2 regions of the Bradyrhizobium sp. NBAIM18 genome follow, and region 1 is predicted to be linked to the other one. Evidence: riboswitches for the same ligand, from Rfam matches in the RefSeq annotation. Region 1 holds a riboswitch; the other holds the start of a gene.

Region 1 (7,149 bases):
GTCCATCAGCTTCCAGCTCTGCTGCCGGATCTCGAACGTGCCTTCCGATTGCGTCATCTCGGCCGCATCATCCTGCGCGACGAGCAGCGCGTTCAGGAACGATGCGAATTCTCGCGCGCCGCCGCGGGTCGTCGCCAGTGCCGCTGCGACCTCGTCGAAATATTGCATGCCGATCAGCTTGCCGGTGAGGTGCAGCAGATAGCCGGCATCCTCCGGGCCGAACAGCTGCACCATCACGGGCGCGGCGGTGCGGACATATTCCATCGCGTAATTGCGATAGGCCTTTTCCAGCCGCGGTCTTGGCCAGCTCGCGACCGGCAAGGCGGGCGCCGTCTTCGCATCGAACAAAGGTGCTTCAAGGTGGCGCGCGAACACGAGGCGCTGGTCGAGCTCGAGCGGATGGTCGTAGAGATGGTAATAGCCTTCGAGCCCGTCCTGGCCGTCGACGCTCTGCTTGGTGCAGACGAAGCCGAGCCTGAGGTCGCCGAGGGCCGCGCCATTGTTGGCGTGCCAGCCGCGCAGCATGGCGCGTGAGACTTCGCCCGGCACGCCACAGATCGCAGTGCCCTTCCAGATCCAGCGCGGCGGCGGATAGCGGATCCAAGCCTTGGTGTCGCTCTCGTACATGTATTCGACATGCACGCCGCCGATCCAGTTGGAGAGATAGTGGTATTGCGCAGCCGCGACCGCCGGCGGCAGATGGTGGATCCCGAGCTTCCTGAGCCCCGGCAGGAAACGCTCCTGCTGCTGGCGACGAAACACGCGGAAGACGAATTCTGCGGCATCCGCCGTGCCGCGGCGCGTGACGACGGTGAGGATCAGCCCGGTGAAACAGGCGTGATAGAGATCGGCGATCGCACGCCAGCGCTTCCATTGCGCTTCCTGCGCGAGGTCTGGTGCGGTGGTCATGTTCGCTCCCTGATCATGGTTTTGATGGAGTGTGTCACCGCCGCCGGTGACAGGCAACATGACGCGCGTGCAGGCCTCCCTGCGCGGCTTTCCGTCAATTCCGCATCACGAATTTCGCGCCGCCTTGGCCGTCCGTTCGCGCTCAACGCGCTCCGTGACGTCGCGAGCCATCGCCACCGATCCCTGCACCGCGCCATCGTTGTCTCGCACCAATGCGAAGGTCATCTCGATGTAGAGCTTGCGCCCGCTCTTGTGCAGCGCGCGAGTCAGCGTCGGCTTGCCCGCAAGCTTCATGGTGCCGCTCGCGAGCGCGGCGTCGAAGCCTTTCCAGTGCGCGGCGCGAAGATGTTCGGGAATGATCAGATCGAGGTTCTCGCCGAGCGCTTCGTCGGCCGTGAAGCCGAACAGCGCGGTCGATGCGCGATTCCAGCGTGTGATCGTGCCGGAGCGATCGGAATAGATCAGCGCGTCCGCGACGTCGTTGATGATCTGTGCGTCGAGTTGGGATGGCTCAATCATGTCACCACCTTGTAGCCCGGATGGAACAAAGCGTAATCCGGGATCGCGCCACAAGTGAGACCTTCCCGGATTACGCTTGCGCTCCATCCGGGCTACAGGATCGGGCTACACCCGAAAATGCTTCGAGAGCTTGAGGCCTTGCGCCTGGTAGTTGGAACCGATGCGCTGGCCGTACATCGCGTCGGGGCGGGCCAGCATCTTTTCGTAGACGAGGCGGCCGACGATCTGGCCGTGCTCGAGGATGAACGGCACCTCGCGCGAGCGCACCTCCAGCACGGCGCGCGATCCCAGCCCGCCAGCGCCGGCATAGCCGAAGCCGGGATCGAAAAATCCGGCATAGTGCACGCGGAATTCGCCGACCAGGGGATCGAACGGCACCATCTCAGCGGCGTAATCGGGCGGCACCTGCACCGCTTCCTTGGAGGCGAGGATATAGAACTCGCCGGGGTCGAGGATCAGGCTGCCGTCGGGGCGCGCCGAAATCGGCTCCCAGAAATCCTCCACCGCGTAGCCCGCGCGGCGGTCGACATCGACGACGCCGGTGTGGCGCTTGGCGCGGTAGCCGACGAAGCCGCTCGCCTTCTCGCCGGAAAGATCGACCGAGACGGCAACGCCGCCCGAGAGATCGGCATCGTCGATGTCGACGAGACGCTCGCTGGCGTGCAGCGCATCGAGCTCGTCGGCATTGAGGATGGCATCGCCGGTGCGGAAGCGCACCTGGCTGAGACGCGAGCCCTCGCGCACCAGCACCGGAAACGTCTTCGGGCTGATCTCGGCATAGAGCGGGCCGTGATAGCCGGCGCCGATCATGTCGAAGCGGCGGGTGCCGTCGGCGATCACGCGGGTGAAGACGTCGAGCCGGCCGGTCGAGCTCTTCGGATTGGCGGCAGCGACGATCTCCGGCGGCAGCGCGAGGCTCTCGAGCAGCGGCACGATGTAGACGCAGTTGGTCTCGAGCACCGCGCCGTCGGCGAGGCTGAACTCGTGCAGCTTCAGCTCGTCGATGCGCTCGGCCACGGTGGCACCGGGCCCGGGGAGGAAGCTGGCACGGACGCGATAGGCGATATCGCCGAGGCGCAGATCGAGGCTCGCCGGCTGGATCTGGCTCTCGACGAAGTCGTACGCGGGCAGGATGAGACCTTCTTCCGCCATCGCCGCGATCATGCGGTCGGGCAGGATACCATTGGCGTCGGCGGCGACCGTGAACGTCAACCGGAGGGTCCTCATCAGGGGTCGAATGCATCCGGACATGCCGGAAATACAAGTCTTTTACGGCTATCCGATGGACGCCTTGACGGAAAGGGCATTGCGGAATATGAGCATCACTTATCCCGTGGTGATTTGAGCCGGCCGGCTTGCAGCCACGTTAAATAAGTCGCTAAACAGGCCGGGGACCTCTGTGATCCCGGCCCGTGGAGATATCCAGGCCGGTTTTTTTGTGACCGTTTTCGCCTCGACGGTCATGTCGGAGAGGGTCCTATGTCGAAGTCGTCTGCCACTTATCGTCCCGAAACCCGCCTGGTCCATTCCGGCACCCTGCGCTCGCAATATGGCGAGACCTCGGAGGCGCTGTTCCTGACGCAAGGCTATGTCTACGCCAGCGCGGAGGAGTGCGAGGCGCGCTTCAAGGGCGAAGATCCCGGCTTCATCTATTCGCGCTATTCCAACCCGACGATTGCAATGTTCGAGCGCCGCATGATCGAGCTCGAGGGCGCCGAGGCCGCGCGCTCGGCGGCAACCGGCATGGCGGCGGTGACGACCGCGATCCTGGCGCCGCTCAAGGCCGGCGATCACGTGGTCGCCTCCCGTGCGCTGTTCGGCTCCTGCCTCTACGTCATCCAGGACCTGTTGCCGCGCTACGGCATCGAGGCCACGCTGGTCGATGGGCTCGATCTCGACCAGTGGCAGCGCGCGCTGAGGCCCAACACCAAGACGTTCTTCCTGGAGAGCCCGACCAACCCGACGCTGGACGTGCTCGACATCCCCTCGATCGCCGAGATCGCGCACAAGGGCGGCGCGCGGCTCGTCGTCGACAACGTGTTTGCAACCCCGATCTGGCAGAGCCCGCTCGCGCTCGGCGCCGACGTCGTCGTCTACTCTGCGACCAAGCACATCGACGGCCAGGGCCGCTGTCTCGGCGGCATCATCCTGTCCTCCGAAGCCTTCATCGCCGAGCACATCCACAATTTCATGCGCCAGACCGGCCCGTCGATCTCGCCGTTCAATGCCTGGGTCCTGCTCAAGGGCCTGGAGACGCTGGGCGTGCGCGTGCGCGCGCAGACCGACACGGCCGCGCGCGTCGCCGAGGTGCTGGCGAGCCATCCCAAGATCTCGCGACTGGTCTATCCCGGCCGCGCCGATCATCCGCAGGCGGCGCTGGTGAAGAAGCAGATGCGCGGCGGCTCGACGCTGGTCGGCTTCGAGGTGAAGGGCGGCAAGGCGGCGGCGTTCCGTGTGCTCAACGAATTGAAGCTTGCCAAGATCTCCAACAATCTCGGCGACGCCAAGAGCCTCGTCACGCATCCGGCGACGACGACGCATCAGCGCCTCAAGCCGGAAGACCGCGCCGCGCTCGGCATCAGCGAGGGCTTCATCCGCTTCTCGGCCGGGCTGGAGCACGCGGATGACCTGATCGAGGATCTCACCGCGGCGCTGGAGAAGGCGTAGGGGCGAATGGCGAATAGTGAGTGGCGAATAGATCAAACCCTATTCGCTACTCGCCATTCCCTCCTCGCCTCTACATCGGCCGATACGTTCTCACATCGGCGGGCACGCTCACACCGAGCTTGATCTGGCCGACGGAGCGGATGATGTCGTCGCCGAGCAGCTGGGCGAAGCAGGCATAGCCCCAATCGTTCATGTGCAGGCCGTCGGCGATGACGAAGCCCTCGACCGGGATCGACTGGTTCTCGTGCCAGTCGCGCATCACCTCGAAGCGGGGGAAGATGCCGACCTTGCGGAGCTCGGCGACGTTGCCGAGCAGCTTGATCATCTTGCCGGCGCTCTCCTTGCGCTGGTTGACGGCCGGCGAATATTGCGGATCGACCAGCACGATGTCGGTGCCACCGGCGGCTTGAATGCGGTTGATGCCGTCCTCCACCAGCTTGACGGTCTCGCCGGGATCGAGATTGCGCAGCACGGCGTTGGTGCCGACCTGCCAGATCACGAGATCCGGATGCCTGTCGATCACCTGCGTCTGCAGACGCTTCATCATCTCGGGGGCGTCCTCGCCGCCGACGCCGGCATTGATGACGCTGATGTCGGCGGTCGGATAGTGCCGGCGCAGCTGCGCGGCAAGACGATTGGGGTAATTGAACTCCGGCGAGCTCGCGCCGAACCCTTGAGTCGACGACGAGCCGAACGCGACGATGACGACGGGCTGGCCGGCGACCAGCTTGCTCGCGACATGCGGCAGCGAGCCCATCGCCTTGGAGCCGCCCTTCGGCGGCAGGCAGGGCACCCGGCTGAAGATGTCGGCGGCGGACTTCGCGACCTCCTTCACCTTGTCGATGGCACGCGAGGTGACGCCACGCTGCTCGGGCGACCTCGCGGCGACGGTGGTCTGGGACGGCGCAGCGGGCGCGGGATCAGGCGACTGGGCGGGTGCGGGGGTCGCCGGCTGAGCGGCCGGCGTCTGCGCATGCGCGGCGGGCGTCAGCAACAACAGCACTGCTGTTGCAGGCACGGCCAGCCATGACGTCAGGCAAAAAGGGCGGAGAGAACTCATTAACGCTAGACCTCAATTTTGCTGCTGGGCCGGCTCCAGATGGGCAGCGTCAATCACGAACTGTGCCAACGCCCGGCCAAGGCAATCATGGACCTGCTTCGCCAGCTCAGGCCCGCGGGACGGGTTGAACAGGTCGAACTGGCCCTGTTCATTCCACTGCCGCATGATCGCGAAACGATCGAACAGCGGGATGTCGTGCTCCTGTGCCACGACGCGCATATTATCGAGAAAAGGCTGCGCCGAGATCATCGTCTCGGTGCGCGGGCTATATTGCAAATTCATCAAGACGACGTCCGCCCCTGCCTTTTGCAGCGCAACAACCCCGTCGGTCACCGCGCTACGAAATTCGTCGGGATCGATGGATCGGATAGCATCCACGGTCCCGGTCTGCCAAATGACCAAAGTAGGCGTTTTTGCTTCCATCAGCTTAACGAAGGTGGACGCGGTCTCCTCTGCCGTTTTCTTGCTCTGTATTTCTACGGAGACGTGCACCGGCTCGGAGGGCGGCAGCTTCTCCTTGAGGATCGCCTCCATGCGCGCCGGATAGGAGCTGCTCTCCGACGACGGAATCGTGGTCGAGCGGCTGCCGATCACCAGGATGTCGAGCGGTTTGCCGGCCTTGATCGCCTCGGCGACCTTAGGCAGCTGGCTTTCGCTGGTCAGCAGATAGGACGGCAGTTCGCAGGCCGCAGGCATAGGGGATGCGGCAGACGCGGCATCGCCCGCGCGCGCCGTGGGCGCGGCGAGGTTACCGCATAGCAGGACCAGGCTCAGGAGAACCTTCGCCTTCATCAGCCCCCTCCCGCCAGATCGGCGTTGCCGACGGCGTTTTTCGTTTTCGCACCGCTCTTGTCAGCCACACGCTTGTACCACGAAATGACCCAGGCCACCCCCCACATGATCAGGATTCCGGAGAGGCTAATCAACGCATGCATGACCGGCCCGCCGGAGATTTCGGCGAGGACGAAATGGCCGGCAAAGGCCAGGAAGACGCCGAGGCAGAAGATCTCGAGCGAATGCTGACCACATAGAATCAATGGTCGCAGCCAGCGCGATTTCAAGCCCGGCCAATCGCGGGGCAGGAAGCGCACGGTCAGCGCAGCCAGCGCCAGGAAGTGCGCGAAGCGCAGCACGTCGAGGTCGGTCTTGTCGATCGGATACATCCATTGCTCGATCTGCTTCGGCATGAACTGGGAGAGCTGGGGCACGTACCAGGTCAAGGTCACATAGAACGCCGCGATGAGGTAGGCGATCGAGATCCACATCGTCACGGGCGAGGCCAGGATGCCCGACATGCGACGCGCACCTCCGAGCGCGCACCAGGCCCCGAACACGAACAGCAATTGCCAGGCGAAAGGATTGAAGGCCCAGAAGCCGTTCGGATAGGCCGACAGGTAAAGGTCGTACTCCCAGGTCACCGCGTAGAGCAGGACCGACAGCCCGAGCGTGACGTCCGGCCGCCATTTCATCGACCACAGGATCAGGGGCAGCGCCAGCATCAGCACGATGTAGAGCGGCAGCACATCCATGTTGACGGGACGGAAGCGCAGCAGCAGCGCCTGCACGATGGTGACGTCGGGCTGCTTGAGGAAGTCCATGATGCCCATCTCTTCGGTGTAGAGCGGGTTCTCGAACCTGGTCGCGACATAGGAGATCTCGGCGAGGAAGATCGTGAACAGGAAGACGTGGGCGACGTAGATCTGCCAGACCCGGCGCAGGATGCGCGCGGTGGCGATGAGAACGCCGCTCTCCAGCATGGCCCGGCCATAGACGAAGGCCGCGGTGTAGCCGGAGATGAAGATGAAGATCTCGGTGGCGTCGCTGAGGCCGTAATTGCGGATCGTGAACCAGGTCAGCAGACTGGGCGGTAGATGGTCGATGAAGATCAGCCACAGCGCGAGCCCGCGGAACAGATCGAGCCGGAGCTCGCGCTCGCCGATGGCGGGCAGCGTGATGGCCGGCGCTGCGGCGCGCGCCTTGGTCCCTGCGGGCTT
Region 2 (7,149 bases), on a different contig from region 1:
CACCGTGAATTGGAGCAAGGGCCGCGCCAGTGTGGCGGGTCTGCCGGCTGTGCCGGATCGCGCTTCCATCGTGTTCGACGAGCCCAGCCTCAACCGTCTCGATGGCAGCGTGCAGGTGCCGCTTGCGCGCGCCAAGCAGGTCGAGCTGCACGGGCGCCTCGCCGAGGGATCTTCGTCGGATCGTCCCGTGATCGAGACCGTGCTCCATGTCGCGCAGGGCAGCATCCAGGGCGTGCATCCGCTGCTCGCCGAGCCGTTCGAGGCGGACACCCGCGCCAAGATCACCGGCCTCTCCGACCTCACGCCCAAACCGTGGCCGCAGCGCTTCCGCGAGATCCAGGCCGCCGGTGGCCATATCGAGATCGTGCAGTCGCGCATTCAGCAGGGCGAGATGATCGCGGTTGCGGCCGGCACGCTCGGCCTGTCGCCCAACGGCCGGCTCGACGGCGAATTGCAGATGACGGTGACCGGCCTCGAGCGCGTGATCCCGGCGCTCGGCATCGAGAAGATGCTGGAGGAGGGCGTGCCGCAGGCAACGCTCGACCGCCTCGCGCCCGGCGTGAAGTCGCAGGACCTCAACAATCTGTTCGGCGCGCTCGACCGCGCCGTGCCCGGCCTCGGCAAGGTCATCAAGCAGAACGCCAACGCCGGCGTTGCCGCCGGCATCAATTCGATCGGTACCGAGAGCACGCTGGAAGGCAAGAAGGCGCGGAGCTTCCCGCTAAAATTCGTCGACGGTGCCGTGCTGCTCGGCCCGGTCAAGGTCGGCCAGATCCCGCCGCTGTATTGAAGACTGTCATTCCGGGGCGATGCGTAGCATCGAACCCGGAATCCATTTTACCGCGTGCGCTGTGGCCCAATGGATTCCGGGCTCGCCCTACAGGCGCCCCGGAATGACAGGCTCACGGCTTCTTCAGCGCGCCATGCTGGCGGCCGAAATCGGGCGCGGCGGAATCCTGGCCGATCTCGACGATGCCGCGGCGGATGGCGCGGGTGCGGGTGAAGTGGTCGAACAGCGCCTCCCCGTCGCCGCGGCGGATCGCGCGGGTGAGTTTTGCCAGATCCTCGGTGAAGGTGCCGAGCATCTCCAGCACGGCCTCCTTGTTGGCGAGGAAGACGTCGCGCCACATCGTCGGGTCAGAGGCCGCGATGCGGGTGAAATCGCGGAAGCCGCCGGCGGAGAATTTGATCACCTCGGATTCCGTCACCTGCGCCAATTCGTCGGCGGTGCCGACGATGGTGTAGGCGATCAGATGCGGCAGGTGGCTGGTGATCGCGAGCACGAGGTCGTGATGATCCGGCGTCATCACCTCGACCTTGGCGCCCATCGCCGCCCAGAACGCGCGCAGGTGCTCCGTCGCCGCTGCGTCGCTGCCATCAGGCGGGGTCAGGATGCACCAGCGGTTGATGAAGAGCTCGGCGAAGCCCGAATCCGGGCCGGAATGCTCGGTGCCTGCCACCGGATGCGCCGGCACGAAATGAATGCCGCCCGGCAGATGCGGCGCCATGTCCCTGACCACCGCGCCCTTGACCGAGCCGACGTCGGAGACGATCGCACCCGGCTTGAGATGCGGCGCGATCTCCTGCGCTACGGGTCCGCAGGCGCCGACGGGAATGCAGAGGATGACGAGATCGGCATCCCTCACGGCCTCCGCATTGGTCGCCACCACCTGATCGACGATGCCGAGTTCGGCGACACGCGCGCGTGTCTTCTCCGAGCGTGCGGTGGTGACGATTTCACCGGCAAGCCCCTGGAGCTTCGCAGCGCGCGCAATCGAGCCGCCGATCAGGCCGAAGCCGATCAGCGCAACGCGCTGGAAGTGCGGCGCGCTGCTCATTTGCCGCCCATGAAGTCGCGCAAGCCTTCGACGACGAGGCGGTTGGCCTCCTCGGTGCCGATGGTCATGCGCAGCGCGTGCGGCAGGCCGTAATTCTTCAAGCCGCGCAGCACGAGCCCCCGCTTGGTCAGGAAGGCATCGGCGTCATCGGCGGTCCTGCCCTTGTCGGTCGGGAAGTGGATCAGCACGAAATTGGCGACGCTCGGCGTCACCTTCAGCCCGAGCTTGCCGATCTCCTCGGTGAGCCAGTTGCGCCAGGTCTCGGTGAACTGCTTCGACATCGCTTGATGCGCGGTGTCCTCGATCGCGGCGACCGCGGCATACATCGCCGGCGTCGACACGTTGAAGGGACCGCGGATGCGGTTGACCGCGTCAATGACGTGCTCTGGCCCGAACATCCAGCCGATGCGCAGCGCGGCAAGACCGTGGATCTTGGAGAAGGTGTGCGTCACCACCGTGTTCTCGGTGGTGGCGACGAGCTCGATCCCCATCTCGTAGTCGTTGCGCGAGACGTAATCGCAATAGGCGGCGTCCAGCACCAGCAGCACGTGCGAGGGCAGGCCGGCACGCAGCCGCTTGACCTCGTCGAACGGCAGATAGGTGCCGGTCGGATTGTTGGGGTTGGCGAGCCAGACCAGCTTCGTCTTCGGCGTCACGGCCTTCAGGATGGCATCGACGTCGGCGGTGAGGTTGGTCTCCTGCGCGACGACGTTCCTGGCGCCGACCGCCATGGTCGCGATCGGGTAGACCAGGAAGCCGTGCGTGGTCGAGATCGCCTCGTCGCCCTGGCTGAGATAGGTGTGCGCGAGCAGGTTGAGGATCTCGTCCGAGCCGGCGCCGCAGATGATGCGGTTCGGATCGAGCCCGAACGAACGGCCGATCGCCTCGCGCAGCACGCGCGAGGTGCCTTCCGGATAGTCCTCCAGATGATCCGCCACGCGCTTGAATGCCTCGATCGCCTTGGGCGAGGGCCCGAACGGCGTCTCGTTGGCCGAGAGCTTGAACACCTTGCGGCCTGGCTCCGGCACCGGGCTCTTGCCGGGCGTGTAGGGCGCAATATCGAGAATGCCGGGATTCGGCACGGGGCGGGACATCTTGGACTCCGGATAGGCTGGGCTGCTCGCGATTTTACGATTTCGGCCCGGTCGGGGGCACCGTATAGCGCGTTGCGTGGCTGCCGACGAGGGCCACAGAGCGCACCGAGGCTCCCGCGTCGATCAGGGCAGCCCTGATCTTGTCGATGCTGGTCGCGCCGGTGACCGAGACCAGCAGCGCCGCGCCGTCGAAGGCGGTATCGGGCACGGCCACGATCTCGGCGAGCGGCGACAGCGCGCGGGCGACCTCGGCGTTCCATCCCGAGACGCGCACGCTGAAGGTCTCGACCTCCGTCACCAGGGCGCTGTCGGCGACGCGCGAGATCGCGAACACCGGCAATGCGGCCGGATGATCGGCACGCTCGATGAAGGGCATCCGCGCGATGATCTTCGGTGCGCCGTCCGCTTCCAGCTCCAGCCACCACGGCGTGCGGCTCGAGGTGGCCGAGACCATTGCCAGATCACCCTTGGATTTCGCTACCGCCTCGACCGCGGCCTGTGCGCTGAAATGCGCGACGTAAGGCACGGTGAAGCCGAAATTGAAGCGCACGGAATCGCGCATCGCCGCCTCGCTGGCCGAGATGTCGGCATGCACCGAGAACGGCGCCTGTACGTAAGTGAAGGTCGAGATGATGACGCGCCAGATGCTCTCGACCGTGTCGAGCGGCAGGATGCCGCGATGACGCTGCACGATCTCGCGCATCATGGCAGCCTCGCGCGCGGGCCGGAACGCCGAGCCGACCTCCTGGGTCTGCTTCACCTGGATCAGGCGATCGATGATCTCGCCGCGCTGCATGAGGAGGCGATGCATGCCCTCGTCGATCGCGTCGATCTCCTTGCGCAGTTCCTGCAGCGATGGTGGCGCGGGCGGACGTTGGGACATGTCTGGTCGTCGATCGTTCCGATGGGGATGTCCTGATTAGGCAGTCGGGACGGTGAAAGCAAAGAGAAATGACGTCCCTTTCGATCGGCGCGGCAGAGGCGAACTGGGCCGATCCGGGCCGCGACTTGACGAAAACCGCCCAAGACGGTAGCTTTTGCCCGTTCCGTGGTCATTTGAGCCGGCCGGCTTGCAGCCACGTTAAAAAACTCGCTAAACAGGCCGGGGACGCTTCCGATCCCGGCCGAACCTATCGTTCAGGCCGGGTTTTTCATGGCCTGATGTCAGCGGCGCGGTCGAGCAGCCAGTCGCAAACGAGGTCGATGTCCGAGATGGGTAGCGTCAAGTCGATACCGAGTCCTGCGATCAGCGCCGATGAGCGATCGCACGAGGTCGATCATCCAAGCTCGCTGGTTGCGCATTTCGGCGCCGAGCAGCCGCTGCGGCTCGATTGCGGCGTCGATCTCACCCCGTTCCAGATCGCCTACCAGACCTATGGCGAGCTCAATGCCGATCGCTCCAACGCCGTGCTGATTTGCCATGCGCTGACCGGCGATCAGCATGTCGCCAATGTGCATCCGGTCACCGGCAAGCCAGGCTGGTGGGAGACGCTGGTCGGCCCGGGCCGACCCATCGATCCCAAGCACTACTTCATCATTTGCTCCAACGTGATCGGCGGCTGCATGGGCTCGACCGGGCCGGCCTCGATCAATCCCGCCACCGGCAAGGTCTGGGGCCTGGACTTCCCCGTCATCACCATTCCGGACATGGTGCGCGCGCAGGCGATGCTGATCGACCGGCTCGGCATCGACACGCTGTTTGCCGTCGTCGGTGGCTCGATGGGCGGCATGCAGGTGCTGCAATGGACCGCCGCCTATCCGGAGCGCGTGTACTCCGCGCTGGCGATCGCCTGCGCGACGCGGCACTCGGCGCAGAACATCGCCTTCCACGAGCTCGGCCGCCAGGCCGTGATGGCCGACCCCGACTGGCATGGCGGCGGCTATGCCGATCGCGGCATCCATCCGCATCGCGGGCTCGCGGTGGCGCGGATGGCGGCGCACATCACCTATCTCTCGGACGCGGCACTGCACCGCAAGTTCGGCCGGCGCATGCAGGACCGCGAGCTGCCGACTTTCTCGTTCGACGCCGATTTCCAGGTCGAATCCTATCTGCGTTACCAGGGCTCGTCCTTCGTCGAGCGCTTCGACGCCAATTCCTATCTCTACCTGACGCGGGCGATGGACTATTTCGACATCGCCGCCGACCATGGCGGCGTGCTGGCCAAGGCCTTCGCCGACATCAAGACGCGCTTCTGCGTGGTCTCCTTCACCAGCGACTGGCTGTTTCCGACCTCGGAATCGCGCGCGCTGGTGCACGCGCTGAACGCTTCGAGCGCGCGCGTGTCATTCGCCGAGATCGAGACCGATCGCGGACACGACGCATTCCTGCTCGATGTGCCCGAATTTTTCGACATCTCCCGGGCCTTCCTGCAATCGGCAGGCAAGGCCCGCGGGCTCAGCCTCGAGGACCGCTAGCGATGTCCGTGCAGGAAGTGTTGCCGCTGGACGGCGTTGCCGCCAGGCCATCCGGTGATTATCGCGCCGATCATCGGCTGGTCGCCGAAATGGTCAAGCCGGGCTCGAAGGTGCTCGACGTCGGCTGCGGCGACGGCGATCTGCTTCAGCTGCTGGAGACCCGCGGCATCGACGGCCGCGGCATCGAATTGTCGCGCGAGGGCGTCAACCGCTGCGTCGCCAAGGGGCTCGCGGTGGTGCAGGGCGATGCCGACACCGATCTCGTCAATTATCCCGACGATGCCTTCGACTACGTGATCCTGTCGCAGACGCTGCAGGCGACGCGGCAGCCGAAGGTCGTGCTGGAGAACCTGCTGCGCATCGGCCGCCGCGCCATCGTCTCGTTCCCGAATTTCGGGTTCTGGAAGATGCGACTCCAGCTCCTGATCGGCGGCCACATGCCGCGCACGGAGAATCTGCCGGCGACCTGGTACGACACCGCCAACATCCATTTCTGCACCATCAAGGATTTCGTGCAGCTCTGCGACGAGATCAACGTCAAGATGGAGCGCTCGGTCGCGCTCGATCTCTATGGCCGCCCGGTGCCGCTGAACCTGCCCTGGTGGGTGTGGAACATGTTCGGCGAGCAGGCGGTGTTCTTGCTCAGCCGGGGCGGGGGGAAATAGCCCTCTCTCCGTCATTGCGAGGAGCTCTTGCGACGAAGCAATCCAGAATGCCGCCGCGGAGGGATTCTGGATTGCTTCGCTACGCTCGCAATGACGGAGTACTTGGCGGCGCCTCTACCTCAATGGGGAGCCAGCGACCGCGGGTCCCGCACCGGCCAGCGTCCTGCTTCCACCAGCGTCACGAACCGCTCGACACTCTCGTTGAACAGCGCGGGCTCCTCCAGATTGAGCACGTGGCCGGACTTTGGAAACATCGCCAGACCCGCCGCGGGCAGATGCTTCTTCAGGAACAGGCTCGGCCCGACGCACGGTTCGTCCTCGTCGCCGCAGATGATCAGCGCCGGCGTTGTCACCTTGGCGATCGCGTCCGTCATCGTGTAGATCGAGGGACGGCCGCCCTGGAATCCGCGCATGGTGCGCGCCGATCCCTTGGCATCGTGCCGCGCCAGTGCGGCGTAGAAATCGGCATGCCCGCGTGGATCCTTCACCAGGAACGGAATCCGGCTCGGCGCCTCGCGCGTGACTTTCGCGACCTCCACCGAGCCCAGCGTCTCGTACTGCTCGGCATTGGCGCGGCACTGCTTGCGCCAATCGTCGAGTTTCTCGAGCTCCGAACCGGAGCCGACGCCGGCCAGCGTCATCGACAGCGCGCGCTGCGGCGCGTTCAGTCCGATCTGCAGCGAGGAATAGGCGCCCATCGACAGCCCGACGAGATGTGCGCGCTCGATGCCGAGATGATCGAGCACCGCAAGCGCATCGGTGTAGAAATGCGTGTAGGTGTAGACCTCGCCGTCAGGCACGTCCGACGGCGTGTAGCCGCGCGCCGAATAGGTGATGCAGCGATGGCCACGCGAGAAGTAGCGCATCTGCGGCGCCCAATTGGTGTAGTCGGCCGCGAACTCGTGCAGAAAAAGTATCGGCGTTCCCTGGCCCGCCTCCTCGAAATAGATGCGGACGCCGTCCCTGGTCGTGGCGTGGGGCATTAACCGTTTCCCTCTGTTTCAAGCCGTGTTCGAGGATCGCAGTTAATTCTGTTGTCGGCAATGCGGCAGCAGCGCCGAGCACGAACACAAAATCATTGCAGCCATTCGCGGGCGTTGCGTCTTTTTCTCGCCACATCGGGCGGTTTAACGGCCA

Evidence for each region. Region 1 has a riboswitch for S-adenosylmethionine ahead of I6F17_RS30680 (O-succinylhomoserine sulfhydrylase). Riboswitches for the same ligand answer to the same signal wherever they lie in the genome.
Region 2: linked by a shared signal. The riboswitch ahead of I6F17_RS30135 (homoserine O-acetyltransferase) and the one ahead of I6F17_RS30680 (O-succinylhomoserine sulfhydrylase) in region 1 are both predicted to bind S-adenosylmethionine.

The regions. Positions count from the first base shown of each region.
Region 1 is NZ_JADYVO010000020.1:100,845-107,993, reverse strand. It holds gene I6F17_RS30695 (hypothetical protein) at 1-909, opposite strand, end outside; gene I6F17_RS30690 (PAS domain S-box protein) at 1,015-1,428, opposite strand; gene I6F17_RS30685 (2'-deoxycytidine 5'-triphosphate deaminase) at 1,534-2,640, opposite strand; SAM riboswitch at 2,752-2,831, shown strand; gene I6F17_RS30680 (O-succinylhomoserine sulfhydrylase) at 2,908-4,095, shown strand; gene I6F17_RS30675 (SGNH/GDSL hydrolase family protein) at 4,166-5,155, opposite strand; gene I6F17_RS30670 (lipolytic enzyme) at 5,168-5,947, opposite strand; gene I6F17_RS30665 (OpgC domain-containing protein) at 5,947-7,149, opposite strand, start outside.
Region 2 is NZ_JADYVO010000019.1:125,483-132,631, forward strand. It holds gene I6F17_RS30115 (DUF2125 domain-containing protein) at 1-790, shown strand, start outside; gene I6F17_RS30120 (prephenate/arogenate dehydrogenase family protein) at 903-1,838, opposite strand; gene hisC (histidinol-phosphate transaminase) at 1,835-2,932, opposite strand; gene I6F17_RS30130 (chorismate mutase) at 2,967-3,815, opposite strand; SAM riboswitch at 3,971-4,050, shown strand; gene I6F17_RS30135 (homoserine O-acetyltransferase) at 4,145-5,347, shown strand; gene metW (methionine biosynthesis protein MetW) at 5,350-6,012, shown strand; gene I6F17_RS30145 (alpha/beta hydrolase) at 6,132-6,995, opposite strand.